4 regions of the Enterococcus sp. DIV0756 genome follow, and region 4 is predicted to be linked to each of the others. Evidence: riboswitches for the same ligand, from Rfam matches in the RefSeq annotation. Region 4 holds a riboswitch; each other region holds the start of a gene.
The links. Region 4 has a riboswitch for magnesium ahead of IGI44_RS17410 (ABC transporter permease subunit). Riboswitches for the same ligand answer to the same signal wherever they lie in the genome.
Positions count from the first base shown of each region.

Region 1 (8,052 bases), on a different contig from region 4:
AGTCAGTTTGGGCTGGGTCATTCGTAGGCAAGGCAGCGGCACCCTCGTCAATGAGGGGAACTGGGGGCGAAGTACCCATCCACGAGTAGATTGGCGTAGTTTATTTACTCAAGAAACCCATCCTAAAGAACCCTTTTTGGAAAGGGCTCAGCGGTTATTGAAGGAGCCAGATATCATCGATCTATATTCTGGAGAACTACCACTAAGTATGATCCCCGACTTCCGTTTTCCATCTTATACATGGGAAGAATTATTGTTAGAAGAAAAAAAGCAAAGTTCGTTAGGGTACCGCCCTTTACAACAAGTTATTTGTAAACGAATCAAATTAGAACAAAAAATTGACGTTTCGTCCGATCAAGTACTAATCACCTCTGGTGGTCAGCAGGCCATGTTTTTATTATTACAAGTGATGTTGCAAAGTGGTGATAGTGTTGCAATTGAAGATCCTTCATTTTTGTATTCATTACCAATTTTTGCCAGTGCTGGAGTACGGTTGTACGGTGTTGAAATGGACAAAGAGGGAATGAGAATTGATAAATTAGAGCAATTGATTTTGACAAAAAAAATTAAGTTAATCATTCTGAATCCAACTTTTCAAAATCCTACTGGAACGACGATGTCAGAAAGACGCAGAAATGAATTAATCGAACTCAGTCTCAAATACCAGCTGCCGATCGTAGAAGATGAAGTGTTTAGCGAAATGAATTTCAAAAAAATTCCACCATCTTTAAAAGAACTTGCACCACACCAGGTGATTCACCTAGGTTCCCTTTCAAAAATATTTGGTTCTTCGATCAAGATTGGATGGATTGTCGCAGATCAGAAGCTAATTCAACGCTTATCTGATGCTAAACAAATGATGGATTTCTCAATCAGCATTTTTCCTCAAGTAATCGCACATACGGCATTAACAGATCCATTATTTGAACAAAATCAGGCAGAATTAGTTGTTGCTTTAAAGCAGAAAGCCCAGGCTTTTATTGATCAGTCAAAAATTATCGCGGGTGATTGGAGTATTTCAAAGATTGAAGGCGGCATATATGTATATCTGACATGGCGACACCAACATTTAACGCGAAAAGATTGGGAGATTTTTTTACAGGAAAAATTATTGATCGCGCCCTCATTTCTTTTTAGTAATGATACAATGTCAATGAGAGTAAATTATACTCGCATGTCTAAAAAGACGAGACAAGAGTTTTTTATCAAATTGCAAGCAATCTCAAAGGAATTAAGGAGGAGTTAGATGGAAGCGCTAGAAGTAATGAATCAACATCGGACGTATCGGAACTTTGATGAAACGTATCAATTATCAGAAGAGGAGCTGCAAAAAATTTTACAAGCTAGCCGGCAAGCTCCAAGCTGGATGAACGGCCAAATGTACAGCATTATTGTTGTTAAGGATCGGGGGATTCGTGAACAACTAGTAGCAATGAATCCTGGAAACCCTCATGTACTGAATAGTTCCGTTTTTCTAGTATTTGTAGCAGATTTGAAACGAACACAAAAAGTTGCTGAACACTATGGGGTTGAGTATCGAATCAATGAAGGATTTGACCCAGTAATCACGGCTGTCACCGATGCAGCTTTAGCATTAGAAAATGCCGTGATCGCGACTGAGGCATTAGGTTTAGGCTCTGTAGTTGTTGGGACAATTCGCAAAGATATTGCTGAGGTCAGCGAATTATTAAAGCTGCCTGATTATGTATTGCCAGTTGCTGGTTTGAGTATTGGAAAGCCGAATGTGGAAATGCAGGTAAAACCTAGATTACCAGAACAAGCCGTCATCCATTATGATACCTATAAAGATTACGATTATTCTTTAATTGAAACGTATGATGAGACCATGGAGAAATTTGCTGAAGCTCGGGAAACAAAGCTATGGAGTAAAAAGTTTGCCGACTATTTTAGTAACACTCCGAATAAAAAGGTGGATGAGTTTCTGAAAATTAACAAATTTTTCGGTGTTAAGTTTGACACTGATAGGTAAGTACCTTATAGTAAGGATGAAAATTAAATTAATTGTTAGGTGAGGCTCCTATATGGACACAGGCTACTGCCCAAAAATGTCGAGAGACGCCAATGGGTATAACAGGGATCATCGTGAAGGTGATTCATAATGTAGCTGACAAATCTGTCTACGCCCTATAGTGCTAAAGCTCGACGATGAACATGAATGAAACTTTTGCGCGTGCTCATTTTCGAGTGCGCGCTTTATTTGTGTGTCCAAGTCAGTGTCTATTAGTTAAATGGAAAGGATGTGAGGGAGATGGATCATGACGATAGTCGACCGAAAAGTAACTACTCGAGGGCGACTGAGGTTGGCCTGAATTTTAGGAGGAACCATTATGATGAACAAAAAAAACCTTCTTGCTCGCAAAGTCAACAAGGATCAAGAATTGAAAAAATTAGCGATTCTGTCTGATCGCGATCTTTTTCTTAATCTGCGAACTTCTTTACAAGGATTATCTGAAGAGGATGCGCAAAGCCGTTTGGAAGAGTACGGTCCAAACGAAGTTTCGGCGCAAAAACCAACGCCAGGATTTTTATTATTTTTACAAGCATTTAACGATCCTTTCGTTTATGTCTTGGCCGCATTAGCAATTGTTTCCTTATTAACAAACGATATAGAAGCAGCTGTGGTTATGTCGATTATGATTTTGGCAAGTGTTTTAATAACTTTTATTCAAGAATATCGTTCGCAAAAGGCGAGCATTGAATTAAAAGAAATGATTGAGAATACTGCTGCCATCACACGTAATGGAGAGACAAAAGAAATTCCGATGGATGAAGTAGTACCAGGTGACATTTTAACGTTAGCAACCGGCGATATGATTCCGGCGGATGCCGTTTTGATTTGGACAAAAGATCTTTTTGTCAACCAATCATCGCTAACAGGAGAATCGATGCCTGTTGAAAAATATCTCGCAAAAGACAAAGATTTAACAGAGGAAACAACGGCTTTGGATTTAACCAATTTGGTATTTATGGGAACCGATGTTTTAAGCGGTCAAGGAAAAGCAATTATTTTAAAAACCGGTCAACAAACATTTTTCGGTGATATTGCCAAAAATGCGACGTCAAAACGTGGAAAAACTTCTTTTGACATAGGCTTAACTAAAGTAAGCAAAATGTTACTGAGGATGGTAATGATTTTATTTCCGTTAGTGTTCTTGATCAACGGACTAACGAAAGGGGATTGGAGTAGCGCCTTTTTCTTTGCAATTGCTGTAGCTGTTGGACTTACACCAGAAATGTTGCCGATGATTGTGAGCTCTAACTTAGCTAAAGGAGCCTTAACGTTATCGAAACACAAAGTCATTGTGAAAGAATTAGCCTCAATCCAAAATTTAGGCAGCATGGATGTTTTATGTACAGATAAAACTGGGACGATTACGGAGGATCGGGTAGTTTTAGTTCAACATCTCGACCCATTAGGAAATGAAAATGAACAAGTGCTAGATCTAGCATTTATGAATTCTACGTATCAAACGGGTTGGAAAAATTTGATGGATATTGCCGTTATTAATTATTTTGAAGAACAAGATCGTCACCTGCCTTATCAAATAGTTCAAAAAATTGATGAAATACCTTTTGATTTTTCTCGCCGGCGCTTGACAGTGGTGATGAAAACAGATGATCATCAATTGATGATCACTAAGGGTGCGGTTGAAGAAATGGCAGCAATTTGTAAGTATGTTGAGATTAACGGGGAAATTTTAGAATTAACTTCGGAAATTCGACAAAAGCTGCAAGCTGTGAATGAAAAAATGAATCGTCAAGGCATGCGGGTTATTACCGTAGCTGTTCGACGAGATGCTCATGATGAAGCAATCTATTCCACAGACGATGAAAAAGACATGATTTTGGTTGGCTTTATGGGATTCCTTGACCCAGCGAAGGCGTCTGCTAAACCGGCTATCAAATCACTGCACCAACATGGTGTAACCGTAAAAGTTCTTACGGGAGACAACGCAATTGTGGCACAGAAAGTTTGTCAAGATGTAGGGATTCCAGCAGATGAATATGTATTGGGAAACCAAATTGATGACATGTCAGATGACGAATTGTATCAAGTGGCGGAAACGGTTAATTTATTTGCGAAGTTGAATCCGATGCAAAAATCAAGAATTATTGAGGCGTTGCAAAGTAAAGGTCACACTGTTGGCTTCATGGGAGACGGAATTAATGATGCACCTGCGCTGAGGAAAGCGGACGTAGGAATTTCTGTGGATACCGCTGCAGATATTACAAAAGATGCCAGCTCGATTATCTTGTTAGAAAAAAGTTTAGGTGTGTTAGAAAATGGGGTAATCGAAGGTCGTCGCGTTTTTAGCAATATGATGAAATATATCAAAATCACTATCAGTTCAAACTTCGGAAATGTGTTTTCAATTTTAATTGCTAGTGCTTTCTTACCATTTCTACCAATGTTATCCCTTCAATTGTTATTGCAAAATCTAATTTACGATTTTGCTCAGTTAACAATTCCTTGGGACAATGTTGATGAGGAGGAATTGCAAGTACCAACGAAATGGGAAACAAGAGGATTGCTAAAATTTACGGTGTGCATTGGTCCAATTAGCTCAATATTCGATATTATCACTTTCTGGGTAATGTGGTTCGTATTTGGTGCGAATACTGTAGGTGCTCAAAATCTGTTTCAAACGGGCTGGTTCATGATTGGCTTAACTACACAAGCATTGGTTGTCTTAATGGTACGGACAAAGAAAATTCCTTTTATTCAAAGTCGACCAGCACCACAAGTGTTTATCAGCTTATTAATGGCAGTCGTCGTCGGAGCATTAGTCGTGCTAACGCCACTTGCTGAACAATTTGATTTTGTTCATTTACCAACGAGCTATTGGTTCTGGTATGTCGGAATCGTTATTGCTTATATGCTGGCAACGCAACTAGGAAAAGTTCTATATATAAAAATTGCTAAAGAATGGATCTGAACTATAACAGAAGGGCCTGTATTGCTCTTCTGTTTCTTTTTTTGTGAAAATAAGTAACAAATTATGGATTAATAAGGGATTAATTCTGTTTATTTTGTCCTTCTTTAGTTAGGTGTTAACGAGACATATGATAAAATTATTATTTTGCTAGCCAGCAAACTTATTGATTCTAAATGCTGAGAAATGATTATTAAAAAACTGTTGCTTAAGTTTTCACAAGCAAAAAAAGTGAAACGCTTCAATTTGTTCAGAATTATTGAGCAAGTTTGTTGTCAATTGAATCTAAAAATGCTAATTTAGAGAGGAAGGGGCAATAGCAATGATACAGATTGAGTTGCTGTTGCACTGATAACAAGACTTAATTTACTTAAGAGAGGAAAGTGTGACACCATGGCAGAAAAAGAGTTAACGATTGATTTTGAAGCCTTACTACAAGATGTAAACGCGGATTTCCCCGTGTACCAAGCGTTAGATGAGGATGGGAAAATCGTCAATGAGAACCTAGTTCCTGAATTGACTGATGAAGAACTTGTTGAGTTGATGACTTCAATGGTTTGGTCTCGCGTACTAGATCAACGATCAACCGCATTGAATCGTCAAGGACGACTAGGATTCTTCGCACCAACTGCTGGACAAGAAGCTAGCCAATTAGCCAGCCATTTTGCTTTTGAAAAAGAAGACGTTTTATTACCAGGGTATCGTGATGTTCCACAGTTGATTAAACACGGTTTGCCTTTAGCGGAAGCGTTCTTATGGTCACGTGGACATGTTGCTGGGAATAACTATCCGGCTGATTTACAAGCTTTACCACCTCAAATTATTATCGGAGCTCAATATGTACAAGCTGCCGGTGTAGCATTAGGGTTGAAAAAACGTAATAGTAAAAATGTTGTATTTACGTATACAGGTGACGGTGGTTCATCGCAAGGCGATTTCTACGAAGCAATTAACTTTGCAGGAGCGTACCATGCAAACGCTGTATTTTATATTCAAAACAACGGCTTCGCTATCTCAACTCCTAGAGAAAAGCAAACAGCCGCTAAAACCTTAGCACAAAAAGCTGTTGCTGCTGGAATTCCTGGAATCCAAGTTGATGGTATGGATCCATTAGCGGTTTATTATGTATCGAAAAAAGCTCGCGAATGGGCAGCAAATGGAAATGGTCCAGTCTTGATTGAGACATTAACTTATCGTTATGGTCCACACACACTTTCTGGTGATGATCCAACTCGCTATCGTTCAAAAGAGATGGATGATGAATGGACGAAGAAAGATCCGTTGGTTCGCTTCCGTAAATATTTAACGGAAAAAGGCTTATGGTCAGAAGAACAAGAAGAGAAAGTCATTGAAGCAACGAAAGAAGAAATCAAACAAGCAATCACTGATGCTGACCGTGTACCAAAACAAAAGGTTTCTGATTTCTTAAAGAATATGTATGAAGTACAACCGCAAAGTATTAAAGAACAAATTGAATTTTATGAAGCGAAGGAGTCGAAATAATCATGGCACAAAAAACAATGATCCAAGCAATTACAGATGCCTTAGCTCTGATGCTTGAAAAAGATAAAGAAGTTTTAGTTTTCGGTGAAGACGTCGGTAAAAATGGTGGAGTATTCCGTGCTACAGAAGGACTTCAAGAAAAATTTGGCGAAGATCAAGTATTTGATACACCGTTAGCAGAATCAGGTATCGCCGGACTTGGTTTCGGTCTAGCTTTACAAGGCTTCCGTCCCGTTCCTGAAATTCAATTCTTTGGCTTTGTATTTGAAGCAATGGATGAAATTGTCGGTCAAATGGCTCGTACACGTTACCGTATGGGAAATACACGCAATTTACCGATCACGATCCGTGCGCCATTTGGTGGTGGCGTACACACGCCGGAACTTCACTCAGATAACTTAGAAGGTTTGATGGCACAATCACCAGGTTTACGCGTGGTTATCCCATCTAATCCATATGATGCAAAGGGACTTTTAATCGCGTCAATCCGTAACAACGACCCCGTGGTCTTTTTAGAACATATGAAACTTTATCGTTCATTCCGTGAGGAAGTGCCAGAAGGAATTTATGAAGTGCCTTTGGATAAGGCGGCTGTTACTAAAGAAGGTTCTGATGTATCGATCATCACATACGGAGCAATGGTTCGTGAAGCGATCAAAGCAGCAGATAATTTAGCAAAAGAAAACATTAATGCAGAAATTATTGACTTACGTACAGTGGCACCACTTGATATTGAAACAATCATTAAATCAGTGGAAAAAACTGGTCGTGTAGTCGTGGTTCAAGAAGCACAAAAACAAGCGGGTGTTTCTGCACAGGTCATTTCTGAAATTTCTGAGCGAGCAATTCTTTCGTTGGAAGCACCAATCGGACGAGTTTCTGCTCCAGATACGATTTTCCCATTCGGACAAGCGGAAGGTATCTGGTTGCCTAACGCAGCAGATATCGAAGCGAAAGTAAAAGAAATCGTAGAATTTTAATTGCCAGTTTACTAACCTACTATGTCAATATCAGTAGGTTAGTAAAAATAAATGTGTAAGAAAAGATTGAATTTTTCTAGCAGAAAGATTTAGACAAAACTTGTGAGCTAGCTTGAAGGTTGGCAAATAGAATAAGGAGCGAAAAGACATGGCATTTCAATTTAAATTGCCTGACATCGGTGAGGGCATTGCGGAAGGCGAAATCGTCAAATGGTTCGTTAAAGCAGGCGACACGATTAACGAAGATGATACTTTATTAGAAGTTCAAAACGATAAATCAGTGGAAGAAATCCCTTCACCTGTCACAGGAACGATCAAAAAAATTATTGTTGATGAAGGTACAGTAGCAAATGTTGGGGATGTGTTAGTAGAAATCGACGCACCTGGACACGAAGATAATGAAGGGGATGCAGGTGTCGCTGCTGAGTCACAAACACCGGAATCACCAGCTGCTGAACCAGCTGCGGAAGGCGGTTCTTCTAGTGATAACGGTGGCGTTTTCCAATTTAAACTTCCAGATATCGGGGAAGGCATCGCAGAAGGCGAAATCGTTAAGTGGTTTGTCAAAGCAGGCGACACAATTAACGAGGATGATACATTATTAGAAGTACAAA
Region 1 covers NZ_JBIOLF010000001.1:1,817,369-1,825,420, reverse strand. The annotation lists gene IGI44_RS08860 (PLP-dependent aminotransferase family protein) at 1-1,246, shown strand, start outside; gene IGI44_RS08855 (nitroreductase family protein) at 1,247-1,990, shown strand; M-box (ykoK) riboswitch at 2,015-2,179, shown strand; gene mgtA (magnesium-translocating P-type ATPase) at 2,352-4,958, shown strand; gene pdhA (pyruvate dehydrogenase (acetyl-transferring) E1 component subunit alpha) at 5,349-6,458, shown strand; gene IGI44_RS08840 (alpha-ketoacid dehydrogenase subunit beta) at 6,461-7,438, shown strand; gene IGI44_RS08835 (dihydrolipoyllysine-residue acetyltransferase) at 7,587-8,052, shown strand, end outside.
Region 1: it holds a riboswitch for magnesium, as region 4 does, so the genes downstream of both, mgtA (magnesium-translocating P-type ATPase) here and IGI44_RS17410 (ABC transporter permease subunit) in region 4, are expected to answer to the same signal.

Region 2 (8,052 bases), on a different contig from region 4:
AACATAAGGTTTTTGAAATAGACGCATCAACCGTGGCTAACCATTCCAATTGCTTGCGTCGGCTTAATTTGCGAACTGTTTTGCGGATTGCCGGGTAAAGCTGTGTATACAGTTCAGACTGAAGAAATTGCTCCTTATTGCCAGTCTCAAAAAGTAAAGGAATTTCATTTTTCTGGATCGAATAGTTCAAGAATGTTCGGGCGATATTATCTAGTAACAGTTTTTCTTCCTGTTCGTTTAACGTGTCTTGGAGCAGTTCTTTTGAGCAATAACGATGAAAGGCATCAATGGCTAAACACAATGGATCGCGTTCTTCGATATTTTTGGCGTAATAGAGCATTAAAGGGTTTAGAATCTGACCATCGTTTTTGACGCAATACGGATAATAATAAAATAAATAATTCAAAAATTCGATATTTCGTCGTATTTGGATACGCGAATCCAAGAGGCCGGAAAAATAGTGTTCTAACAGCGGCTTTGTCTGAGAGAACAACAGGTCTTCAAAGGGGGCCTCGCCCAAGTAATTTTTTTGCTCATTTCGCAACCGATTGACACAAAGCATCAAACGGGCTAATTTTGGATGAAGGTGCGAAGGCAGTAATGAATGTATCTCATTCAACAAGGCCTCTTCCTTTTCAAAAGAAAGTGGGCTGAAGTTGATATCTTCTCCCAATGAGGCTGCCCATAATGTTTTGATGTAGACTAAGCGAATAACCGCTTCACGGCCTGTCAGTTCCATTTTAGAAAAATTGATCCGAATATTGCACTTCGCGAGATGATCCATTAGGGGATGTAAGCGCCGTAAAATCGTTGATTCACTCACAAAAATTTCTTTACTAAAATCCTTCAAATTTTTCTCGGGATAGAACAAAGAGGTCAATAAAAAACGATAAGGAATGGAATTTTTTACCTGCTCAATTAAGAAGGTATTGGACCTGCTTGAGTCGCTCTCCCAATAGACTTTTGAAGGTTCAATCAATAGCGGTGCTTCATTTAATTTTCTTAATGAGTCATCTAGCTCTTGAAGCATCTGAAGAAATGGCGGATAGCTGGAGTTGAATTTTTGACTAAGTGTATGTACGGAGTATTCACCCGCAGGATAATCCTCCATTTGTTTAAAAAAATGCACTTTTTTTCGTTGCTGATTCGTCATAAAAAGATCTCTGTACATAAAAGCCACTCCTTTCTATTGAATTTCTTAAAAGTTGAAGATAGCAGTAAAAAATTATCATGGGTGTTTAAATATAAGTTAAATTAATTTTAGCATGGATGAAACTTCGTCTTTATTTTAGAAAGATTCGAATGATTTGAATATTCGGAAAATCTGACTGTTAAGATACAATGAACTGCTTTTCTTTAAAAATAATCTTTTTTTCTTGGGAACGGAGGGCGTTTTATCTTTAATGTTCGTTTTTTTCAAAAAAATGAAATGTTGTAAAATTTTTGGAATCACTAATTATTCTAGAATGAATGGAAATAATTAGTTCCCTGTAATTATTAGATAAAATACGGGTTTTATAAAAAACTAAAGTTATTTTTAACAACTTTTTATAGAACCTATTGACAATGTTCGTTTATTTTGTTAGATTTTGAAAAGAAAAATAGAATATGATTTGTTAGGTGAGGCTCCTATGCAAACATAGGCTACTGCCCAAAAATGTCGAGAGACGCCAATGGGTAGAACAGGAATTGTCGAATACAAGGCTTTTCTTAAGGTAGCTAAGATGTTTGTCTTTACGTTGTATAGTGCCAAAACTCAACGACTAGATCGACAAGAGTATTTGTCTTTTATTTAAGATGGATTTTTTACGGCCTTTCGCTGAGTTTTTTAAAGCGAAAGGCCTTTTTTTGCGAGTCCAACTTTTTGCAGTTGCCAGTTTTACTTTCTACTTTAGTAGATTAGTAAAATGGTATGCGTACGAAAATCTGTTGAATTTTTACGTTAGAAAAAATCCATACTGTGATTATGAGCTAGCTTTATAAGCATAAGTAGTTGTTTAGCACGATTAATTCCTAAATAGGAGCTAGCTGCCAACAGTTTCTGCTAAAAAAGTTCAGTCGTAGTTTTGATCTTATACGTGAGAAATGAATTCCTCAACAGTTGCTAATCATCAACAACCATCTATTTTATTTTTCAATCAAAAACAAAGGAGGAATCATCATGGTAAAACAGTGTTTATGTTAGTGAGATGGAACAGTCTATTTTATCGGGAAGCATTGATGCTTCGGAATCGAGTGTTGAAGGAAAGCGCGGGAAAACCGTATTTATTTGAAGCACCGATTGAAGAAAAGCAGGATATTCATTTGGTCGTGCGATATGGAGAGGAAGTAGTAGGAACGTTGTTGCTGCATCCTGTAACATCCTCATTCGTTCAGATTAAACAAGTTGCAATTGACCCGCTAGCGCAGGGCAAACACTTGGGGAAAAAAATGATGATCTATGCGGAGGAAATCGCTCATCGATGCGGCTTTTCGACTATTTTTTTGACAGGCAGGAAACAAGCTTGGGGCTTTTATGACAAGCTGGCTTATCAAGAATTGCCTTACGAATATCAAGAAGACCAATTGATTTTGAAAGTGTTTAAGAAAGACATTCGACAACCCTTGAGTCGAATAAATACAAAGGAGATGAAAACAAATGGACGACAGTAGTTCGCGAAGATCGGGTTTATGGATAAATGAAGAATGGAGCATCGGCAAATTATTCTTGTCTATTTGTTTTTAGCTCCTTCTTCTCTCCGTGAGCCCACATTAGGAGGCAATAAAAATGAAAACATTCGGAAACATTCTTATCTATCTGATGATTGGGATAGGATTATGGCGAATTTTTTTTGGAGAGAAGGTAAGAACAGTGGAAAAAGTAACTAAGAATACTCAAAAAGTAAATTATGATCTGTTTGCTAGAAAAACAGCAGAACATGTTTTTGAAACATTTCATACATCAAAAAAAGGCTTATCGGAAGAACAAGCCGATATTGCCAGAGAACAATATGGAGACAATACAATCTCATATGGCAAAAAGACGCCATTCATTTTGGAAGTGCTAAAAGCATACATTACACCATTTACATTGGTACTGATCGGCTTAGGGTTAACGTCATTTACAACGGATGTAGTAATCGCTGCTCCAGCAGACCGGGATTATTTTGGCAGTGCAATTATTTTTACGATGGTCATGATTAGCGGAACGATGACATTGATCCAATCGGTTCGTTCAAATCAAGCCGCTGAAAAATTAAAATCTTTAGTGAAAGTCACAGCGACGGTGCGACGAAAAAATCAATTCCTTGAGCTTCCGATTGAGGAAATCGTCTGTGGTGATGTGGTAAAACTTTCTGCTGGGGATATGATTCCAGCGGATGTCCGTTTAACGGTCACAAAGGATTTATTTGTTTCTCAATCGGCTTTGACTGGAGAAAGCTATCCGGTTGAAAAAAAAGCAGAGAGCAATGTTGTCACACAAGATTCTGAGACTAGCTATGAAAACATGGTCTTCATGGGAAGCAATGTCATTAGCGGAAGCGCGGAAGGGGTCGTGATCGCAACTGGAAATCGCACGCTTTTTGGCGATGTAGCAAAATCCTTGAGTACCAAGCCCGATTTGACGAATTTTGAAGTGGGAATCAAGAAGACTTCGTATATCTTCATCAAATTTATGGCGCTAATGGCACCTACAGTCATTGTAATCAATGGCTTGACCAAAGGCGATTGGATGGAAGCCTTCTTGTTCGGCTTATCGGTTGCTGTAGGATTGACACCTGAAATGCTGCCAATGATTGTTACTACAAATTTAGTCAAAGGCGCATCGGGAATGGCTAAAAAAGGCACTGTTATTAAAAATATCAATTCGATTCAAAATTTTGGTGCCGTTGATGTGCTTTGTACCGATAAAACAGGGACATTGACTCAAGATAAAATTATTTTGGAGTACCATTTAGATTGTGACGGCACAGAAGATCCACGCGTGTTACGTCATGCCTACTTAAATAGCTATTATCAAACTGGTTTGAAAAATTTAATGGATGTCGCCATTATTGACGCCGCACAAAATGAGTTGGATACAAGTACCATCAATTATCAAAAGGTTGATGAGATTCCCTTTGATTTTGACCGTCGCAGGATGAGTGTTGTTGTCGCGGATAATGATGGCAAAACCCAAATGATCACCAAAGGCGCGATTGAAGAGATGCTGCGAATCTCCAGCTTCGTCGATTTTAAAGGAAAGGTCACACCATTAACGGAAGAGGCCAAGCAAGAGGTTCTAGAAAAAGTAAAGGAACTAAACAGCGATGGCTTGCGGGTACTTGGGGTGGCACAAAAAACCAACCCCAGCGTCGTTGGTGAATTCTCTGTATCGGATGAGTCAGAAATGGTTCTAATTGGTTACTTGGCCTTTTTAGATCCGCCAAAGGAAACCACGAAGCAAGCGTTAGAAACACTGAAGACCCATGGTGTGGGCGTCAAAGTACTGACAGGCGACAATGCGCTAGTGACGAAATCGGTCTGCAAACAGGTTGGTTTGGAATCGGAAGAATTAGTTACTGGTGAACAAATCGCCAATCTAAACGATCCGCAATTAGCGGATGTCGTAGAAAAATACAATATCTTTGTCAAATTGAATCCGCAGCAAAAACAACGAATTACGCATGCATTAAAAGAAAACGGCCACACCGTCGGCTTCTTAGGAGACGGGATCAATGATGCGCCTGCGATGAAGGCCGCCGATGTTGGTATTTCCGTGGATACCGCTGTGGATATTGCGAAGGAATCAGCGGACGTTATCTTGCTGGAAAAAGATTTGATGGTTTTGGAACGGGGAATCGTCTCAGGCAGAGAAACCTTTGGCAATATTATGAAATATATCAAGGCGACTGCCAGCTCGAACTTTGGGAATATGTTTTCTGTTTTGATTGCTAGTACCTTCCTGCCGTTCTTACCAATGCTGCCATTGCAGCTGCTATTTTTGAATATGATTTACGATATTTCTTGTATTTCGATTCCGTGGGATAAGATGGATAAGGAATATTTGGATGAACCAAAAAGCTGGATATCTGCCAACATTGGCAAGTTCATGTTGTGGATTGGACCAACGAGTTCTGTGTTTGATATCACGACATATCTATTGATGTATTTCATTATTTGTCCAGCAATGCTAGGCGGGAGCTACCATACATTGAGTCCATCACAACAAGTGACCTTTATCGCGATTTTCCATGCTGGTTGGTTCGTGGAATCACTTTGGACCCAAACGATGGTGCTGCATGCATTGCGAACACCGAAAGTGCCATTCTTGCAAAGCCGTGCTTCATTCATTATGATTGTGATCACGACTTTAGGAATCGCGGTAGGTTCGATCGTGCCCTTTACAAATTTTGGCAGAAACTTAGGAATGCTGCCATTGCCAGGAAACTATTGGCTATGGCTATTTGTCACAATGGTTCTTTATCTGGCTTTAGTTACTGTAGTTAAACGGATTTATATTCGCCGTTATGGTGAATTATTGTAAGAATCCGATTCGTTTTTTTCTTAATGATTTGGCTTGGTAGGCGCTTTCTTTTCAGTTATACTAAGGCTAGTAAAATGAAAAGGAAGGTGCAGTGCATGATTGATCATTTAAGTATTGGTGTCAGTGATTTAGAGAAGAGTAAAGCATTCTACAAAGAAGCGTTAGAACCGTTGGGCTATCAGGTAAAAGTTGAAATGGATCATGGCGTTTGCTTTGGAGCAGAAGGCGGCGACCTCTGGATTGTTAAAAGTGAACCAAGCAAGATCCATTTGGCATTTAGCGCGCAGGATCGAGCAACGGTCGATCAGTTTTACCAAGCGGCTATGAAGGTAGGCGGAGTTGACAATGGCGCACCGGGTGTCCGTCCGCATTACCATGAAAATTATTATGGCGCCTTTATCTTTGATCCAGACGGGTATAACATTGAGGCTGTTTGCCATAAAGAAGTTTAACGAAATGCTGGCTGAAAGGCCAGTATTTTTTTCTATCTTTTTGTTTATAAACGTTGAGTGTTGGGTATACTGAATAAGAGGATGATCAGTAACGAATAGAGGTGTAGTAGAGTGAATAAATCTCAGTGGTATAGTGATCGCTGGGGAGAGCCGACCCATGATGATCGGCTGCTGTTTTTGTTATTGACAATAGGGGTTTTTCAAGCAGGTTTAAGTTGGCAAGCAGCAGCTAGCAAACGAGAAGTGTTCGAAAGAAATTTTTGTGGAATGGATTTCCGCAAAGTTGCGGCTTTCTTTCCTGAAGACATTGATCAGATTGCCAAGGACCCAGAAATGATTCGCAATCCGCGAAAAATCAAAGCGGTGGTGCAAAATGCGCGAGCAATTGTCAATTTACTGGAGGACTATGATAGCTTTGCTGATTATTTATGGGATTTCGTTGGCGGCGTACCGATTATCCATGAATATGAGTCAGTGGACGCAGTCCCGAATACTTTGCCTGAAGCGACGGTGATCGCAAAAGATATGAAGAAAAGAGGCTTTACCTTCGTCGGCCCAATCGTCACTTGCATGTTTTTAAAAGCAGCGGGAATTTTGCAGGATCAGGTGTGGGGAAACTAAACTGAGGATTTAAATAAATAAAAGAATGCAGTTGAAGTTGTAGTTACTACAACTTTAACTGCATTTTTTTGACATTAAAGGGAGTATAACATTTTAAGCGGTCAAAGGATTGATACATCAATCTTTTGACCGCTTTTCATCTGGTCTTTTTCCTATTAAACTAGAGACATGAAACCCAATATTTTACACGCCATTTTCTTTGATGAATATCAGAACTGGGAGAAGTTCAATCAAAGGTACACGAGAAGGATTCGATCCGTTGTGAAAAGAGAAGTGAAGAAGTTTCGCGATTGTGGCGACCTTAAAAAAGGTTACCGCCTATTTGTCTGTGAAGGATGCCATGATGTAAAGAAAGTTGCTTTTCGCTGTAAAGGGAAATTTTGTCCAACTTGTGCAACAGGGGAAAGTCAACGGTGGGCAGAGGTTGCGGCGAATGATCTGTTTACAGTGACACATCGGCACGTCATCTTCACGATCGATGAAGGTTTACGTGAGATTTTTCTGAAGGAGAAGTATCGTAGGGAGCTTTTAAAAGGATTAATGGACGAAGCTGCACGGATACTATTAGATTTTTTTAGAAAACACCATATACAAGCTGGGGTTGTGGCAACACTCCACACCTTCGGTTCTCAGCTAGAATACAATCCGCATGTTCATTTAGTCGTCACCATGGGTGGACTGACGAAGGATGGAAAATGGAAGGACTATGACTATTTTCCGTTCGCAATGTTGAGGAAATATTGGCAGAATGCGGTCCTAAAGCTTATTCGAAGAACCTTATCCCAATGGGATAAGGCACGAGTCCAGCCGCTTTTACAAGCGGCGTACACGAAAAATGCAGAGGGCTTTTACGTGCATGCACCCAAAAGGAGCCGAACTTCTCTCAAAAAAATATTAGAATATATCAGTCGTTATATGAAACGTGGTCCCATTGCTTTAAATCGTATCCTTTTGTACGATGGGAAAATAGTGATGTTTCAGTATCACGATAAACGAACTAACACGGATAAGATAAAGACGATGTCGGCAGAGGAATTTATTGGTGCACTGATTCGTCATATTCCAGAGAACCAGTTCAAAACAATTCGTAGATACGGCATTTATAGTCGGCGGATCAAGACAATCATGAAAAAAGTAGTAAGTAATTACCAGAAAGAGATTCAACGAATGCTTGTGAATGTGAAGAAAGCACTTAAACCAAAATCATGGTGTGAACGAATAGCCGAAGAATTCGGAGTAAATCCATTGGAATGTACTAGATGTGGCGAATATTATGAATTTAGTGGAGTTAGTGTGTCTAAAAATGGACGACTTGTAGTGAAATATGCGAAGAATAAAGAATCGGAACGATTCATGCGAGAGGAGAATAAAAAAATTGGGGAAGAAGCATCGAAACGTAAGTATGAAAAAGAAAAAGAAGCAGCTTTTAAAAGCCTTCGATTCCAATGGAGTGGTTCATTACATTTGTCTTGA
Region 2 covers NZ_JBIOLF010000001.1:493,128-501,179, forward strand. The annotation lists gene IGI44_RS02420 (helix-turn-helix domain-containing protein) at 1-1,171, opposite strand, end outside; M-box (ykoK) riboswitch at 1,606-1,775, shown strand; gene IGI44_RS02425 (GNAT family N-acetyltransferase) at 2,221-2,652, shown strand; gene mgtA (magnesium-translocating P-type ATPase) at 2,852-5,506, shown strand; gene IGI44_RS02435 (VOC family protein) at 5,602-5,958, shown strand; gene IGI44_RS02440 (DNA-3-methyladenine glycosylase I) at 6,070-6,579, shown strand; gene IGI44_RS02445 (IS91 family transposase) at 6,748-8,052, shown strand.
Region 2: it holds a riboswitch for magnesium, as region 4 does, so the genes downstream of both, IGI44_RS02425 (GNAT family N-acetyltransferase) here and IGI44_RS17410 (ABC transporter permease subunit) in region 4, are expected to answer to the same signal.

Region 3 (8,052 bases), 100 kb from region 4:
CTAACGGCGCTGCGATTTGCGGTAAGATCGCCCCACTGAAAAAGTAAACCATCGCGGAAGCCGCAGCGGTCACACCCATCATTAAATTACTCGTAGCACTTGATGGCTTTAAAGGTATTTTCATGATGGTGTCCATCGCCGTTACCTTAAAAACACCACTACCGATACCCAAAAGACCTGAAGCAATTCCAGCGCCAAACATCATAGCAAACCCGCCCGGCACTTTTTCTACCTGATAGTCAATTTGCTTCTCCAGCACCTTATCATAGTATGAACCATTCAGTTTCAACTTTTCAGCCAACGAATCCCCCGCCGATTTGATAATTGTTTTATCTGTTTTACCTCGTAATTTCTGAATCATATTCATCACGGAAAACAGCAAAAAACCGCCAAATAGAATGAACAAGAATCCTGTAGGGACAATCCCCGAAAGCAATGCCCCAACGATCGCACCAATCGTTGTAGCAATTTCTAAAAACATCGCTACCCTTAAATTCAACATATCATCCTTCAAATATGCAATTGTTGCACCAGAGCTTGTTGCAATGACACAGACAATGCTGGCAGCAATCGCATATTGAATGTCTAATCCCATGACTAACGTCAAAAAAGGCGTTAAAATAATTCCTCCGCCGATCCCTAAGATCGACCCTAGTATGCCAGCTAATACACCGACCACAAGTAATATTCCTATCTGACTAAGCATAATTTCCCGCCTTTCTTCTGCTATTATAGCGCAACTATTTTTTAGCCAGAAAGGATAGACCACCCTATTTAAAAATCAAATAGATGAAATCAATAAAATAAATCATTGCCCACTTTCCTCTAAAACTAATTGTTTGTGCAAAAGCTTTTTCACACGATTTAATTCTTCCTGAGGTATGCGTTGATACGAAATCCCCTCTTCCCCAGTAAAACCATCACCTGTAAAACCTTCCCCCTGAATCTGTTGACTATCGATCTCTGACAAGCAAGAATGATAGCCGGTCAAAATGGTTTGCATTTGATTGAACGTCAGATCTGTTTTCCCATTTTCTCCAATGCCATCTAATATTTTCTGATAACTAAAAATACTTTTGGTCGAAAGCAGCTTATTGATCAACAATTCCATCACTTCTCGTTGCCTTCCTTGTCGACCATAATCTCCAGTTGGATCTTCGTAACGCATCCGAGAATACTGTAACGCTTCCCAACCATTTAAATGCTGTTTTCCTTTGGGATAATCAATTCCTTCAGCTGAAAAAGCAAAAGCATTGTCGACTGTGACCCCTCCGACCGCATCCACCAAGGTCTGCAATCCGTCCATATTGACTGAGACATAATGATGGATCGGAATAGACAAAAATTTTTCAACCGTGTCCATCATCATCTCCGGTCCGCCGATTGAATGTGCGTGATTGATCTTGTCCTCATAATCAGCACCCGCGATTTCCACAAAGGAATCTCGAGGAATACTTACTAGCGTTGTTTGCTTTGTTTGATTATTCAACGTAGCCACCATAATCGTATTTGCTCGAAAGTCGGTTTTTCTTTTCGCATCATTTGCAATCCCTAAAATTAAAATACTCATGGGTTCGGAAGCTTCTGGTGCTTTTTTCTGGCTACTTCTTTCAATGGGAGAATACATAGAATTGATTGTTTTTTGTGAACTATGATAAAGTTTCATTGCAAAAACACTCAATCCTGAGACAAGCACCACTAAAATTGCCAAGAGGACCAACAGCACCTTTTGCCACCTTGCGAATCGATTTTTTTTAGTTCCTTCTACATTCATTTGTCGCAAATATGGGTAAAAAAGTCCTGCTGTTCCAAGTGTAATTGCAATACCCAAAAAGAGACCGACGATGATGTCGCTAATATAATGAACCCCTAAATAAATTCTGCCACCTGCAATTGTGATCAGTAAGAAAATTAGTATCACCTTTACCATTAGCGGCGGTTTCTTCTCAATAAAATAATAAATTAGCATTACAGAACAAATAAACGTCATGATCAAAAGTGAATGCCCGCTAGGAAAGCTATAGGAGGAGCGTGAAATATACTGTATTTGATCCGGACGTGATCGCTGGATAAGCTGTTTCAATAAATAACCTATTCCACTTACAAAAATCAGATTGCCAAGGCACCAAACAGTCAACGTGTTAAGCCTTCTCCGCAGAAGAATAATACCTATTACACCAAATGTTCCTACCATCGGGCCAATTGTAGCAAATTTGGCAATTGCGCCCGCAAACGTTGTTACAGCAAAAATATCAGGTAATCGATACTGAATAAATAAATGATCTAAATGACTCAGCCATGGTGCATTCAGGATGACTGCCATGGTAAATAAAAATACTATAAGCAATGCGCCTGCACTACTTAGAAGAAAGGTCTTTCGCATATTCATATTTGTTTCTCCATTCAATTTTTCTTAAACCCCATCATGATTCCAAAACCGATACCTAGAACAATTAAGGAAGTTCCCCCTTGACTCAAGATTGGCAATGGGATACCAGTTAGTGGCAAAATACCAATCGCTGCACCGATATTTTCAAAAACTTGGAACAGTAGACTAAAAACAAATGCCGCAGCAATATATAAATTGGCTTTATTGTTGGTTTTGATTGCCGCGGAAAGGATTTGATAAAATAAATAGAAATATAGAAAAATAACCATTGTTCCACCGATAAATCCGAACCCTTCCCCAATGACTGTAAAAATCATGTCCGATTCACGAACAGGTACATAAACAGAGCTTTGTCCTGCACCACGTCCGACTAATCCGCCTGAACCGATCGCATAAAGACTTTGTACTTGTTGATACGCAATGGAATCTCGATACTGAAAGGGATCGACCCACGCTCGAACTCGATCTAATTGATAGGTTTTAAAATGTAGCCAATAAAGCAGCTTATTCCCCCATTCACTAAACACCAAAACTAATAATGTACTTCCTAAAGCGGTAACTGCTCCAGTGATTGAGAGAAGAATTTTCCAATGGACACCAGAAATAACAAATAGCGCACCTAAGATAGCGATAAACACTAAACTTGTACCAAAATCACGTTGCATGAACATTAGTAAAAACGTTGGTAAACTATATAATAAAATTTTCCCAATATAGCGCAGATCATTCCTTAAGCTTTGTTGTGTATGTGCCATTTCGTCGATTAAGGTTAGTCGAACCATGAAGAGAATAAAACTAAGCTTCATTAATTCTGAAGGCTGAAAAGAAAACCCTCCGATTCGTAGCCACCGTCTCGTATTTGTCACTGCAAACATAGCCGGGTCATGAAACCAATACAAAAGAGCCATCAATCCCAGTGAAAGAACATAAAAATGTGGCGCATATTTTAATAGATAAGCCGTTTTTATTCGACTCACTATTCCCATCGCAGCTAATGAAAGCAGACAAAAAAGAATCTGTTTGACCACCACACTTTTCACATCGACACCATCAAGTCCAGCTGCTAATGATTGAACGCCGATACTAATTAAGTAGAATAAGAAAAGCGGTAAAAAGAGAGAATAATTAAATTCGTTACTCAATCGTTTCATCATGCGTTCGGACCTCCGAAGATAGTTTTAAACAGATACCCAGAGCGGCAGAAAGAATCAAGTAGCTGGTTCCACCATAACTAATAAAAGGCAAAGGAACACCTGTCATGGGTATCAAACCCAAAATACTCGAAATATTGATACTCGTTTGGAGCAAAAGTAAACTTCCCACGCCGAAATAAATCAAACTAACTTGCTGATTTACTTCCTTCGATGCCAGAACAAATAAACGAAGGGCAATCAGAAAAAGTAACGCTAAAACGAGTAATCCAACAATTACACCTAATTCTTCAACCAAAATCGAATAAACGAAATCCGTTTCGGCGACTGGAAGGTAGCCTTTTTTGGTAATACTATTTCCTAATCCTCGTCCGAAAAATCCCCCATTATAAAGGGCGTAGTAGGAATTACTCATTTGAAATCCTTTCCCATAGGGATCTAAAAATGGATCTCTAACTAATCGAATACGGTCATACGTGTGAGCGAATAGTTCAGGCAACAGATGATGACTCCCTAAAAAAAGAATCATTCCTCCTATCACAGCAATACCTAGGAAAATCGTTAAAAAGAGAATCACTGACAATTGATAGGGCAATTGCGCAGTAGTTATAATTACCAAAGCGATCCCCCAGATAATGATCGCACCTGTGACCTTTGGTTGGAGTAAAATCAACAATCCACTAAGCAAGACAAGTCCACCGGGAACCAGCATTTCATGTCTTGTCCGTTTTATTCGGAAAAAGTAAGCTAAATAAAGAATTAATGCCACATTTGTCACTTCCGAAGGCTGGAATTGGATTCCTAATATAGACACCCACCTCTGTGCACCATTGATGCTGACGCCCGCTATTTTTGCCAGTAGCAGACTAACTAATCCGATCGCTAGCAATCCTTTTGCTAGTATTCCCTTTGTCAAAACATGACTTTTTACATGAAAAATGAACGCAATAAGCAACCAACTCAGCCCCATAAAAATCGCTTGCTTACTAAATAATGTTAACGGATTCTCACCCTCTGCCATCAAGCGATAAGAACTCGCACTGAAAACAATTAAAAGACCGATTAGACTAACTCCCAAATAAGGTAGTAACAATAGCCAATCGATCTTTTTTCTTTTTAGCATGTATATCTCTCCCTTCATCAAGTAATTGTTTGAGACGAGAGAGTCCACAGTAAATAACCTAAAAAAACACCAAACGTTAGCAAAAAAATACTAACAAGTTTGGTGTCTCACACAATCAATCTCATCGTCTGAGTTTTAGCACTAAACAACGTAAAGAATTACTTCTTAGCTATTTTATGAAAAGCCTTAATCCGACAATTCCTATTTTACACATTGGCGTCTTTCGACGTTTCTGCGCAATAGCCTATATTTGTTTAGGAGCCTCACCTAACAAGTTTACTTATATTTACTTTCACAAAGAATACTACTTTTTTTATCCGTAAATAGCAAAAAAAATCGTCATACTTCAGATTATCTTTAAAATCGCTTATAAAATACTTTACTAAAAATTCACTAGAAATAATAATTTTTTTATGGTATTTAACCCGAGGAACAATAAAAAAGGAACTGCGATAAAGGTCTTATCACAGTTCCTTTTTCCGAATAAACGGTGCTCCAGAAGTTGCTTCTTCGGAAATTCCTTCTTATTTCTTAAAGCTGATCGCTTCTGGCACAACCTTTTCTTTAAATATTCTGTCCAACCAGTCCTGATAAACTTCCAACTGTTCTAGTGTATGGAAAAAATGTTCCCCGTCTTCAAAAACTGTCATTGAACTATTGGATGCTTTTAAAAATTTTTCAATTGTTGTCCTCGAAGTCAAGTTATCTTTTCCGCCATAAAGAATTTTTGTTGGAGCTGTCCAATTAATCGGGTGTTTAACAACATAATTGTAGTAATTCCACTCCAATGTCTTGATTGGTGTTTCGATTATTTTATCCCTTTGCAGATCAATAGGCGTCAATCCCGACCAAAACAGCATATTTTCAATTAATTGCTGCATGTCAACAATCGGAGAAAGGAATAGACATTGTTCAATTGGTTTATTCTGACACGCCAACATACCAAAATAAGCGCCAATACTGCAGCCAAATAACGAAAGTTTCTTTGTTTGCTTCTCCAGCTCAAGTAAAATTTTAGTTGCATCGGCTACGACATTTTGTGGATTTAACGGATAACTAGACCCTTTTCGTTCACCATGTTCTGGCAGATCGAAGCTCCAAACCTGATAGCCATTTGCCTCGGCTGCTTCTGCTAACAATTGGATAACAGTATCCTCTTTGTGGGATTGGTCGCCATGAAAAGCTAGGATTGCTTGCTCACTTGGTTCTCCCCAGCAGACAACCGGGATTCCTTGAATATTTTTTTGTTCACGTTTCATTTATGCCTCCTCAATTTGCAGGCCTAGTCCAGCCGCAATCGTTATAGCTTGATAAGAATTGACTTTTAATCCCTTTAATTGTTCCATCGAAAAAGCAATTTTGTGAAATTGATTGGTGGTAAAATCTAAGCCAGATAATTTTGTCCGCATCCAGTTACTATTATCCAAATCATTCTTAGTCAAAAATAAATGCTTCCAAGTGACCTCAAAGAACTCACTATCCGTCATTTGACAATTCTCGAAAGCCACATTCTTCAAATTCGTGGCACTGTATGAACCAAAATTGATTACACAATCCTTAAACTGACAATCTCGTAAATAGCTCTCCGCAAAATTACAGCCGGTCAGTTTGCAGCTTTCAAAAATTACTTGATGAAAGCTGCCGCCAATCCATTCCAGATTTGAAAAATCACAATTTTTGAAGACAACATTGCTCGCTTCAAAACGATACAGTTTAGTCCGCTGCATCGTGATTTTTTCTAAAATCGAACGCCGCAGTACTAAATTTTCACAGGTTAAATAGCTATAATCAACATCAATCCCATGTACATCTTCAATGGTCGCCTCATCTTCTAAATAGAAATCCTCAGAAAAAATCTTCGGCAAAATCGGTGGTGCAGGATAATTCTTTTTCATTGTCTTGCTCCTTGTTCAGAGTTATTGTAGTTCATTTTTAATTAAGCGGTTATTACGTGTCTGTCATTTTGCACATCTTTAAAGTATTTAACTATACTGCTCTTTTTTAAATATCGTATTCTAAGTTTCCCATAATCACTCAAATTTCTCTACCCTTAATCAACTTTTAACCAAATTGGAGGTTAAGAGGAGCTTTTTGTTTTGAAGAATGATAAAATCTAGCAATGAGGTGACCCTATGAATAAAATAATCAAAGAATGGCTTCCCGTAGTCATTATCATAGCTTTAATATTTTTAGCAAGGATGTTTGTTTTCTCCCCAGTAAAGGTTGAAGGACATTCGATGGATCCAACGCTTCACGACAATCAACGTTTAATCACATCTAAAATATCCAATCTAAAACGACAGGATATTATTACTACGAAAGAACCTGACAATCAAAATTTGTATGTGGTGAAACGGATCATCGGCTTACCTGGAGATCATGTTGAAATGAAAAATAATGTTCTCACGATCAACGGCAAAGAATATGCTGAACCTTATCTGGATGATTTCAAAGAAAAATTCAAAAAAGATAAGCTTTTTGAGGAGTATTCCTATAATTCTGCTTTCCAAGAACAGGCAGCCAATGCTAAAAGTTTTACAAATGACTTTGAAGTAACGGTTCCTAAAAATCAGTATTTCGTCTTAGGCGATAACCGTTTAATCTCTAAAGACAGTCGGATTTTTGGCTTCGTTGACAAATCTACGATTCAAGGAAAAGTTGTTTTACGCTTTTGGCCGTTAAATGAAATCAAATTATTTTAGTTATCATTTGAAAAACCATGACGTTTTTTAGCGTCATGGTTTTTTGTGGAAATCAGTCTTTATTTAGTAATCTCTTGATTCAGAATTTTCTTTGGACCTAAAATTTCAACATGGTGAATTTGCTCAATCGCTAAATGAACTGCGCCTCGCTCCTCTACATTTAAATAGATTTGTTCTTCTCTTTGTCCAATGAGCCTTCCCACTAAATCATCCAAATAGTTTCCCTCATCGTCCAAGGCCTCCAGTTGAACAGCAATTCGCTTATTTTGCAAATACGCCTGCTGCAGAACCTCACCAATTTCTTCCAAGGTCATCTGTTCTTTCTCGACATTAATGTGATTTCGTGCTTTTGACTCTTTATTCAATACGGCTGTATGATCCGAAAGATAAAAACCGATCCACTTTATCATCCCGCGATCCTGATAAACCTGCTTGGCCTCCATGAATAGGCGTTCTGCACTTTCATCGTCGTAGATCATAACTAATCCATTCCTTCCATTCCACCCGCATGGCCACCGACTAAGCCGGCTCGCTTAATTGCTGTTGCACCCTCATTTAACGAATGTGCTCGTACAATTGAACTGAATTTGTAGCGACTGCGAATTTGTGCAATGACTTCATCAATTTTTTCTTGTTTGATTGATTGATCAGGGTCTTCAAACAAATTTAATTGCAAATTTCCGGCTG
Region 3 covers NZ_JBIOLF010000002.1:105,289-113,340, forward strand. The annotation lists gene IGI44_RS16860 (sulfite exporter TauE/SafE family protein) at 1-706, opposite strand, end outside; gene IGI44_RS16865 (phosphatase PAP2/LCP family protein) at 809-2,389, opposite strand; gene IGI44_RS16870 (FtsW/RodA/SpoVE family cell cycle protein) at 2,404-3,543, opposite strand; gene IGI44_RS16875 (FtsW/RodA/SpoVE family cell cycle protein) at 3,524-4,663, opposite strand; M-box (ykoK) riboswitch at 4,777-4,945, opposite strand; gene IGI44_RS16880 (alpha/beta hydrolase) at 5,188-5,922, opposite strand; gene IGI44_RS16885 (pentapeptide repeat-containing protein) at 5,923-6,558, opposite strand; gene lepB (signal peptidase I) at 6,796-7,365, shown strand; gene IGI44_RS16895 (hypothetical protein) at 7,425-7,844, opposite strand; gene IGI44_RS16900 (Y-family DNA polymerase) at 7,847-8,052, opposite strand, start outside.
Region 3: it holds a riboswitch for magnesium, as region 4 does, so the genes downstream of both, IGI44_RS16875 (FtsW/RodA/SpoVE family cell cycle protein) here and IGI44_RS17410 (ABC transporter permease subunit) in region 4, are expected to answer to the same signal.

Region 4 (8,052 bases):
AAAAATCAGCGTAAGTAAGTGTTAATTGCACTTGCTTACGCTGATTTTTGATCTACTTAAATAGATTTTTCTTAACGGATACCATTTCCTTTGAGTTCAATTTCTTTGAATGTTCGCTTTAAATCATTTTCTACTTCCTCAATATCAAAAACCTGTTGGCTGTTCTTATTTTTGTATAAATAATAATCCAAGCTTAACGCACTAGGCAACGTAAGAAAGCCAATCGATTCATTTGCCAGAAGTTCCTTTTCTATTGCATGAATCACAAAAATTGCCTTTTTCTCATTCAACCATTTATGAATCCCTAAACTATCATGGCAATAAAGGTATTCAGGATCAATATTAAAATATTCAGCTGTCCTTTGAGTTAACTGTTGATGCCCCACATGATCGGTCAAAATGATAAAAGGAAATTTTTCTAGATCCTCTGCTGCCGCCTGTCTCAATTCATTCGTTACCAGTGATTGATTAGCCGCCAGTAACATTTTCGAACGAATTAGTGAACAGCGCTCAAATTGTGGATCATCCATCAGGCAACTAGTTATTACTAAGTCAATTTCCTTATGCTTAAGTTGCTTCAGTAACTCTAAAGGAGCGTCATTGACATAGTTGATCGTATAGCTGTCATTGCAGCACCCACACTCTCCTGCTTCAAATATTAAAACTGATTCGCTAATCCCCACCCTAAAAGAAGGACGATCAATCATTTGATAAAGAGGGAAATGGATTTTTTTTGCTTCCTCAATGATTCGCTTCACAAAAGGGAGAATCCTCTGTCCTTCTTCACTCAAAACTAGTTTCTTTCCGTGACGCGTAAATAAATCATAGCCTAGCTCGTTTTCCAGGCTTTTAAGGGCTGAGCTCAGAGAAGAGATTCCAATAAACAACTCTTTCGAAGCTTTTGAGAGGCTATTGTATTTTGCAATGACGTAGAAGTACTCTAATTTCTCAATCGACATTTCTTTCACATCCCAACAGTAAATTTTAGGCCAACCTAATTTTGCTCTTTTAAACGACTATTAGGCAAGGAAAAACATTAAATAACAAGTATTCTTTAACAGTGGTTAACTATTTTGAGGCTCTTAGCACCAAACAAAAATAGACGGAGGCCTCTCTTAATAAATTGGAAAGCATTTCTATAAAAAGCGTAATGATAATAAAAAGCTTTATTAGTAAGGACTACAGTCTTTCATATAGTGATTGTTGTCTGAGTAACAATTGATTTATCATCCTTCACGAGTATGATGAGTTTGCACAATAAAATATAATCATATTAGGTGAGGTTACTCTGAAGAACACAGGTTATCGCTCGGAAATGTCGAGAGACAGTAACGAGTAAAGCAGGGATTGTCGAATTAAGGCTTTCCCAAGATAACTAGAAGATCCTTTTCTTACGTCTCAGAAAGCCAAAGCTCAATTAACGTGATTTCCTTATAAACTTGTCTATTTATTCGGTGACCTCCTTAATATGATTATTTAGGAGGTTTTTTACATTGAAAGTTTTCAACGCTTCATCAAAGCAAAACAATCAGCTTACAAGAATTATCGGAAATATCACCTTCCTATTTATCTTAGCTCTTTTTGCTTTCATACTGATTTTCTCGCTGATGAAAATGAACCGCCCGCTTCAAACGTTACCCTCGGAAGAATTTTTATCGACGGTGAATAAACATAAGGACTTTTTATCCGTCACAAATCTTGGTTATTTTTCCATTCGAACGATGTTTCGAATGATTGTCGGAATGGTTTGGTCTTTCTTATTTTCCTTTGTTTTTGGACTTTTAGCAGTGAAATATAAGACTGCCAGAAGAATTATTCTACCGTTAGTTAATTTTCTTGAATCCGTGCCTTTATTAGGCTTTCTAACTTTTACAACTGCTTGGCTGCTGGGGTTATTCCCAGGAAATGTGTTGGGTGCTGAATGTGTTGCCATCTTCGCAATTTTTACTGGTCAAGCATGGAACATTATGTTGACACTCTACCAAATCATGGAAGTTATCCCTTCGGATCTGTCCAATGTTACTGAGCAATTCAAATACAACCCTTGGGAAAAATTTTGGCGGCTTGAATTTGTATATGCGATCCCGGGTTTGCTTTGGAATGTGATTATTTCTCAAACGGCGGCTTGGTTTGCATTAGTAGCTAGTGAACAAGCTTCTGTAGCTCTACCAAAGGATACGACTCTTTTTTTACCGGGAATTGGTTCATATATTCAAGTGGCATTGAACCGTGCCGACTTCAAGGCTTGTTTGTGGGCTGTTCTAGCGTTGCTACTGAATGTGGTAATCCTAAATTTCTTAGTATTTCAACCGCTGGTTCGGGCAACTTATTACTTCAAATATGAGACAGACGTTGAAAGTACAACACCGCCAAAATCAATCGTTTATCAACTGTTAAAAAATGCATCATTAACGAAACAGTTTTCAAAGGGTTTTGCAAGTTTCAGCAGATTTTGGATCTACGATATACCAAAAATTTGGTATTTCTTAAAATTGGATCATCTGTATCGATTAGTGTCGAAATTACGGAATTTTTTTAAAACCTTATGGTATGTCAGTCTAGCGTTTGTGGTAATCATTTGTTCGATCAAGCTCTATCATTTCTTACCTCATCAAGATTTCAGCATGATTCCTAGATTAACGCTCTATACCACTTTAAGAGTGACATTGGCAATGATTGTTGCCGGAGTCATCTTTACACCCTTAGCCATTTGGGTCGCTAGTGATAATCGCCGGTTAAATATTGTTCAACCCATCGGTCAAATTTTGGGCTCAATTCCTTCGAATGTTTATACACCCTTTGTCGTTCTTGTTATTGGTATGGGTTTTAACAAGTTACAATGGTGGATTCTGCCGCTTATTATGGTTGGGTGTCAATGGTATTACTTCTTTAATGTAATCGCCGGTTATTTAGCAATTCCTGATGACATACGAGACGTGACGAAACTATTTAAACTGTCTAAATGGCAATGGTGGACCAAATACCTAATTCCTTCGATTCTGCCTTATCTAATTACAGCGATTATTAATGCTGCTGGTGCAGCTTGGAATGCAGACATTGCCGCTGAAAGTATTCAATGGGGTAAACAAACAATCAATGTCACAGGCTTAGGTCAATATATTTCAGTGAATGATGGAATAAAAGATAAATCCGCTTTGGGTACATTAGCGATGTGCTTTATGGTAGGACTTTGTATCGCTTTTATTTGGCAACCGCTATATCGAGTAGCTAAAGAAAAATTTCACTATTAGTAGTTTTACCCCATTATTTTTTTAGCATGCAAACGAAAGGAGAAGTATGATCGACTCGTTCGATTATGCAAAAATAGACAATGGAAAACACAGAATTATTAAACGTAAAAGCAGTCTGCAAGGAATTTGAAATTGAAGGGCATAAAGACCATTTGAAAGTACTTGAAAATATCGACTTAACAGTTAAAACAAATGAATTTTTGAGCATTATCGGTCAGTCTGGAACAGGAAAATCGACTCTATTAAGAAGTATTGCCGGACTTCTTCGACCAACCACAGGAGAAATTACGTTTGAGAATAAAACGATCACTGAACCAGATGCCAACATTAGTATGGTTTTTCAACACTTCGCTCTTTTTCCTTGGCTAACGGTAGAAAAAAATATCAGCTTTGGTCTGGAAAATCGTGTAGGGCTTTCTCGTGAACAAATCAAAAAAAGAGTCAATAATCTCATCGAAATGATCGGCTTAACAGGATTTGAAAAGGCCTATCCTAGAGAACTATCTGGTGGGATGAAGCAGCGTGTCGGGTTTGCCCGTGCCTTAGCGATTGAACCTAGCTTGTTGTTATTAGACGAACCTTTTTCAGCTTTAGATATCGTAACAGCTAGTCAACTGTCCAACGATTTATTAGACATTTGGTTGAACAATCAAATTGCTACCAAATCAATCGTCATGATCACTCACGATGTCCAACAAGCCGTTCAACTATCCGACCGTGTCGTTTTGATGGACTCCAATCCTGGACGTGTAGCGAAAATTTATCGAATCGATGTTCCAAGAAGCGAACGCTCCCCTAAAACAATCATTAACATTGTGGATCGCATTACAAAAGAAATGATCCGTCGCATGCAAGTATAAAAAATAGACATCCGCGCAAATTTGCACGGGTGTCTATTTTTTTATGAAGATACTCACGACAGCTCATCACGCAACGCTTCAATAATATTTTCCTTCTTAATCTTATCTATTGCATAAAGCATAGTGAGTGACACAATCAAAAATACACCCGTTACACTGATCAAAATGCTTCTCCAAGGGAAATGATAACTGATCTCTGCTCCTCCCTTAACCATTGCTCTATAGATTAGCCAAGAAATCATTCCTGCAGTTGGAATGCCTAATAACAGCGAGCGAGACCCATAAAAGAAACACTCAAAGATCATCATTTTATTAAAATCCTTATCTGCCATACCCACAGAACGCAACATTGCAAGTTCTCGCCGCCGGAGTTTAATATTCGTAGAAATCGTTGTGAAGACATTGGCGATGGCGATCAAGGAAATCATCGCTACAAACACGTAACTGAAAAGATTCACAACGAAGATCGTATTACGATTCTGATCAAAAATCTCATGGACATTATACAACTCGTAGGGAACTGTAATCCCTTCATTTTGAATGATCTTCTTCATTTCTGCCGTTGAATGTCCCGCATCTTTGGATTGAAAAGTTAACCCTAAAGTCTGATTGATGTCAGAAGGAGTAAAGTTTCTCTTCATTCGATAAGGTGCGATCAGCATAAAGACATAAGCCTGCTTTTCTGAAACTTGACGAGGTAAGGTATCCATCGGATAGGTATCAACAAACCTAACTTGTATCTTTCGCAAATCATTCAGAGAGGTCTGATCTTTAATTTGTGGCTTCAAAAGCAGTTCCAGCGAGTCTTTGGCAAAGAGATCAATCAGTTCATTTTTTCTCACCGATTTTCCGATTCGTTGTTTTGCGACAGCAAGTACTTTCCCATTCTCACCAGTGTACTCTTCAACAGGTAAGTTCAGACTTTTGATAAATTTCAAATACTCCGTATCTTCAATGAATTGAATGTCCAATTTTAAATCAGTCTTTCGAGTTGGATCATTTTTTTTCAACGCAAGATAGCGCGACGAAAAATCGCTATTTTTTACTTGGGTAGAATATTGCAACAACGCTTGATAAGAACTACTAGCAATCCCCTCAACTTTTTGAAATTTATCATAGAGTCGAAAGAGAGCTTCTTCCTGTATCTCTGTGCTGGAAAACACAATGTCATAATCTGTATCTATGACCATCTGCTTAGCGGATTGCTGCAAACTGTTTCCAAATGCTTGTGCTGAGACAAAAAGAATTACACTAAAAGCTAACGATAAAATAATTGTACGATAACGTTTCTTGTTGCGCTTAAAATTCTTCAGCGCCAACAATCCCTCCAATCCATAAATACGTCCTGAGAGTTTTGTTGTTTTAATATCCTTCGCTGCAAGCTTTACTTCATTGGATTGACGAATACTTTCCATGACTGGGGTATTTGCTGCCTTTCTGGCAGGGAGATAGGCAGAAAGTAAAATTGTCATCAAACTAATCATGGTTGCAGCTAATAAAATAGGAGCTGATAGTGACAAAACTAGTGGAACATCCGCGTATAAAATGTTATGAAAGTTTTTAGCCACAAGTCCGATAACCATCTTTATACTTCCAATCCCTGTAATTACTCCAAGGGGAATCCCAATCATACCGATACAAAATCCCTCAAATAAGACAGCGTTTCTTAGCTGTTTCGGTGTCGCGCCAACAGACGAAAGTATTCCGAATTGGCGAGTGCGCTCATTTAAAGAGATCGTAAATGAATTATAGATCAGAAATATCGAGCCCAACATGATTAATAGAACTAGAATTCCTCCAACTGAATACAATAATAAATTGAAGATTCTGTCATTCGATGTACCAGTGAAACGTAATACTTCCTCATTCAGCGTATACTTCTGATTGTTGGCTGTTTTTTTCACATAGTCATTTGCTTTTCGAGGATTTTTAAGAGTAACAAAAACACTAAAATTTTTTTCCTTCACAGCTTTGCTTGTAGTAGTAACCACTGTGTAGCCCGGAGCACGCTGTTCTTCAAAGCCCGGTCGTTCAAAAATACCAACAATTTTATAGCTTTTTTGACTTTTCGCTACGAGCTTTTCTTGTTTTTTTCTCGCTTCGTCGTATGGATCATGTTGATTCAAACAATTATTTCCGATCCGACGTTCACCAACACATAGCGATAGCCTATCCCCGACAGCGTATTTTACTCCCCCATTGGCGGCAATATGAGCGGGAATGACAACTTCTTGGGCATTTTTCGGCAGCCTGCCAAAAATCATTTTTATTGGCAGTGTCTCAAAGGTTCTTTGGTTGAAGCCTGCTATAAACAAATATGGCTTATGAGGATTTTTACCTCCTTCAAGCTTGCTATAACCGATATCCTCAAACATTGTGATTTTTAAGACCTCTTGATTTTTCTCTTGGTCTTTAGCAAAGTTAATTGATTTGTCAAAAAATTCTACATGCCAATCCCCGTATTTTTTTTCAGATCCTGCCATCATATATTGTTGAAGTGAAAGAGCAAAGGTTGCTACGGCTGTAATCAATGCGCTTGACAAGATTACACCGATAATTGTTACAAACGTACGCGCACGATTTTTCAGCATATTTTGTAGCGTCACTTTATGGAAAATGTTCATGATTGAATCATCCTCTCATCACGAGTGACACGCCCATCAGAAATACCGATGATGCGATCTGCCTGCAGGGCGATCTCTTCATCATGAGTCACAACGATCAATGTTTGTCTGTATTTACGATTGCTCATTTTCAACAGCTTGATGATTTCATGACCATTTTTACTATCCAAACTACCAGTCGGTTCATCTGCCAGTAAAACGGCTGGCGCATTCATTAGCGCCCGACCAACCGAAACCCTTTGCTGCTGTCCACCTGATAATTGATTGGGTAAATGATCTTTTCGCCGGCTTAGACCTAAAAGCTCTAGCAATTCATTCAATCGATCTTGATTGACCTTATGCTTATCCATCAAAACCGGTAACGTAATATTTTCCACCACATTCAATGTCGGAATCAAATTGTGAAATTGATAGATCAGTCCGACCTGACGCCTGCGAAATATCGCTAGCTTTTCATTATTCTGAGCATAAATATCCTGTCCATCCAAATAGACTTTTCCGTTCGTAGGAACATCTACACCACCGATCATATGCAGCAAAGTCGATTTTCCTGAGCCAGATGCCCCAATAATTGCTGTAAATTCACCCTTTTCAATCGTCAACGATACGTCATCAAGAGCAACGACCTTATTCTCACCTTTTCCATAAACCTTACTAAGATGTTCAATTTTTAACAGCTCCATTATATGAGCCTCCTTTCCTATGGTTCACCTATATAATAGAAGCTTTATCTTTCAGCTTGGTGACTTCTAAGTGAGAGATACGTCACTTTGGAAAACGAATGGTAAATAAAGCACCGCCATTTGGATGATTTTTCGCGGTAATCGTTCCACCTTGACGATGGATAATGGCTTTACTCAACGACAGACCAATCCCAAAGCCTGTCTCACTCCCGCCTTCTCCACGATAGAAACGCTCGAACAAACGAGGTAGCTCTGTTGCTTCAAAGCCCTTCCCACTATCATGAATCATGATTTCCGTAAACAAAGGGTTATCCGTACCATTAATAGCAATTGTTCCTTTTTCACCAATACTCTCAATACAGTTTCTGAGAAGATTTTGCAGAGCTTCGGAAAGCCAAATTCGATCACCATAGATCGTTATACTTGGAGAAATCGCTGTCTCTACTTGGACTTCATGCAAATCAAGGGATACTGAAAAGGGACGAATTGAAGCTGCCGCCAATTCTGCAAGATTGAGCGAGGTCTTCTGAAATGTCACCACTCCTGCATCTAAGCGGGATAATTTCAACAAAGCCGTAATCAAGCTGTCCATGCGCAGAAGTAATTCCTCGATTTCCCGCATATTTCGTTTTCG
Region 4 covers NZ_JBIOLF010000002.1:209,728-217,779, forward strand. The annotation lists gene IGI44_RS17405 (LysR family transcriptional regulator) at 72-959, opposite strand; M-box (ykoK) riboswitch at 1,263-1,432, shown strand; gene IGI44_RS17410 (ABC transporter permease subunit) at 1,494-3,251, shown strand; gene IGI44_RS17415 (ABC transporter ATP-binding protein) at 3,332-4,111, shown strand; gene IGI44_RS17420 (ABC transporter permease) at 4,165-6,735, opposite strand; gene IGI44_RS17425 (ABC transporter ATP-binding protein) at 6,732-7,418, opposite strand; gene IGI44_RS17430 (sensor histidine kinase) at 7,501-8,052, opposite strand, start outside.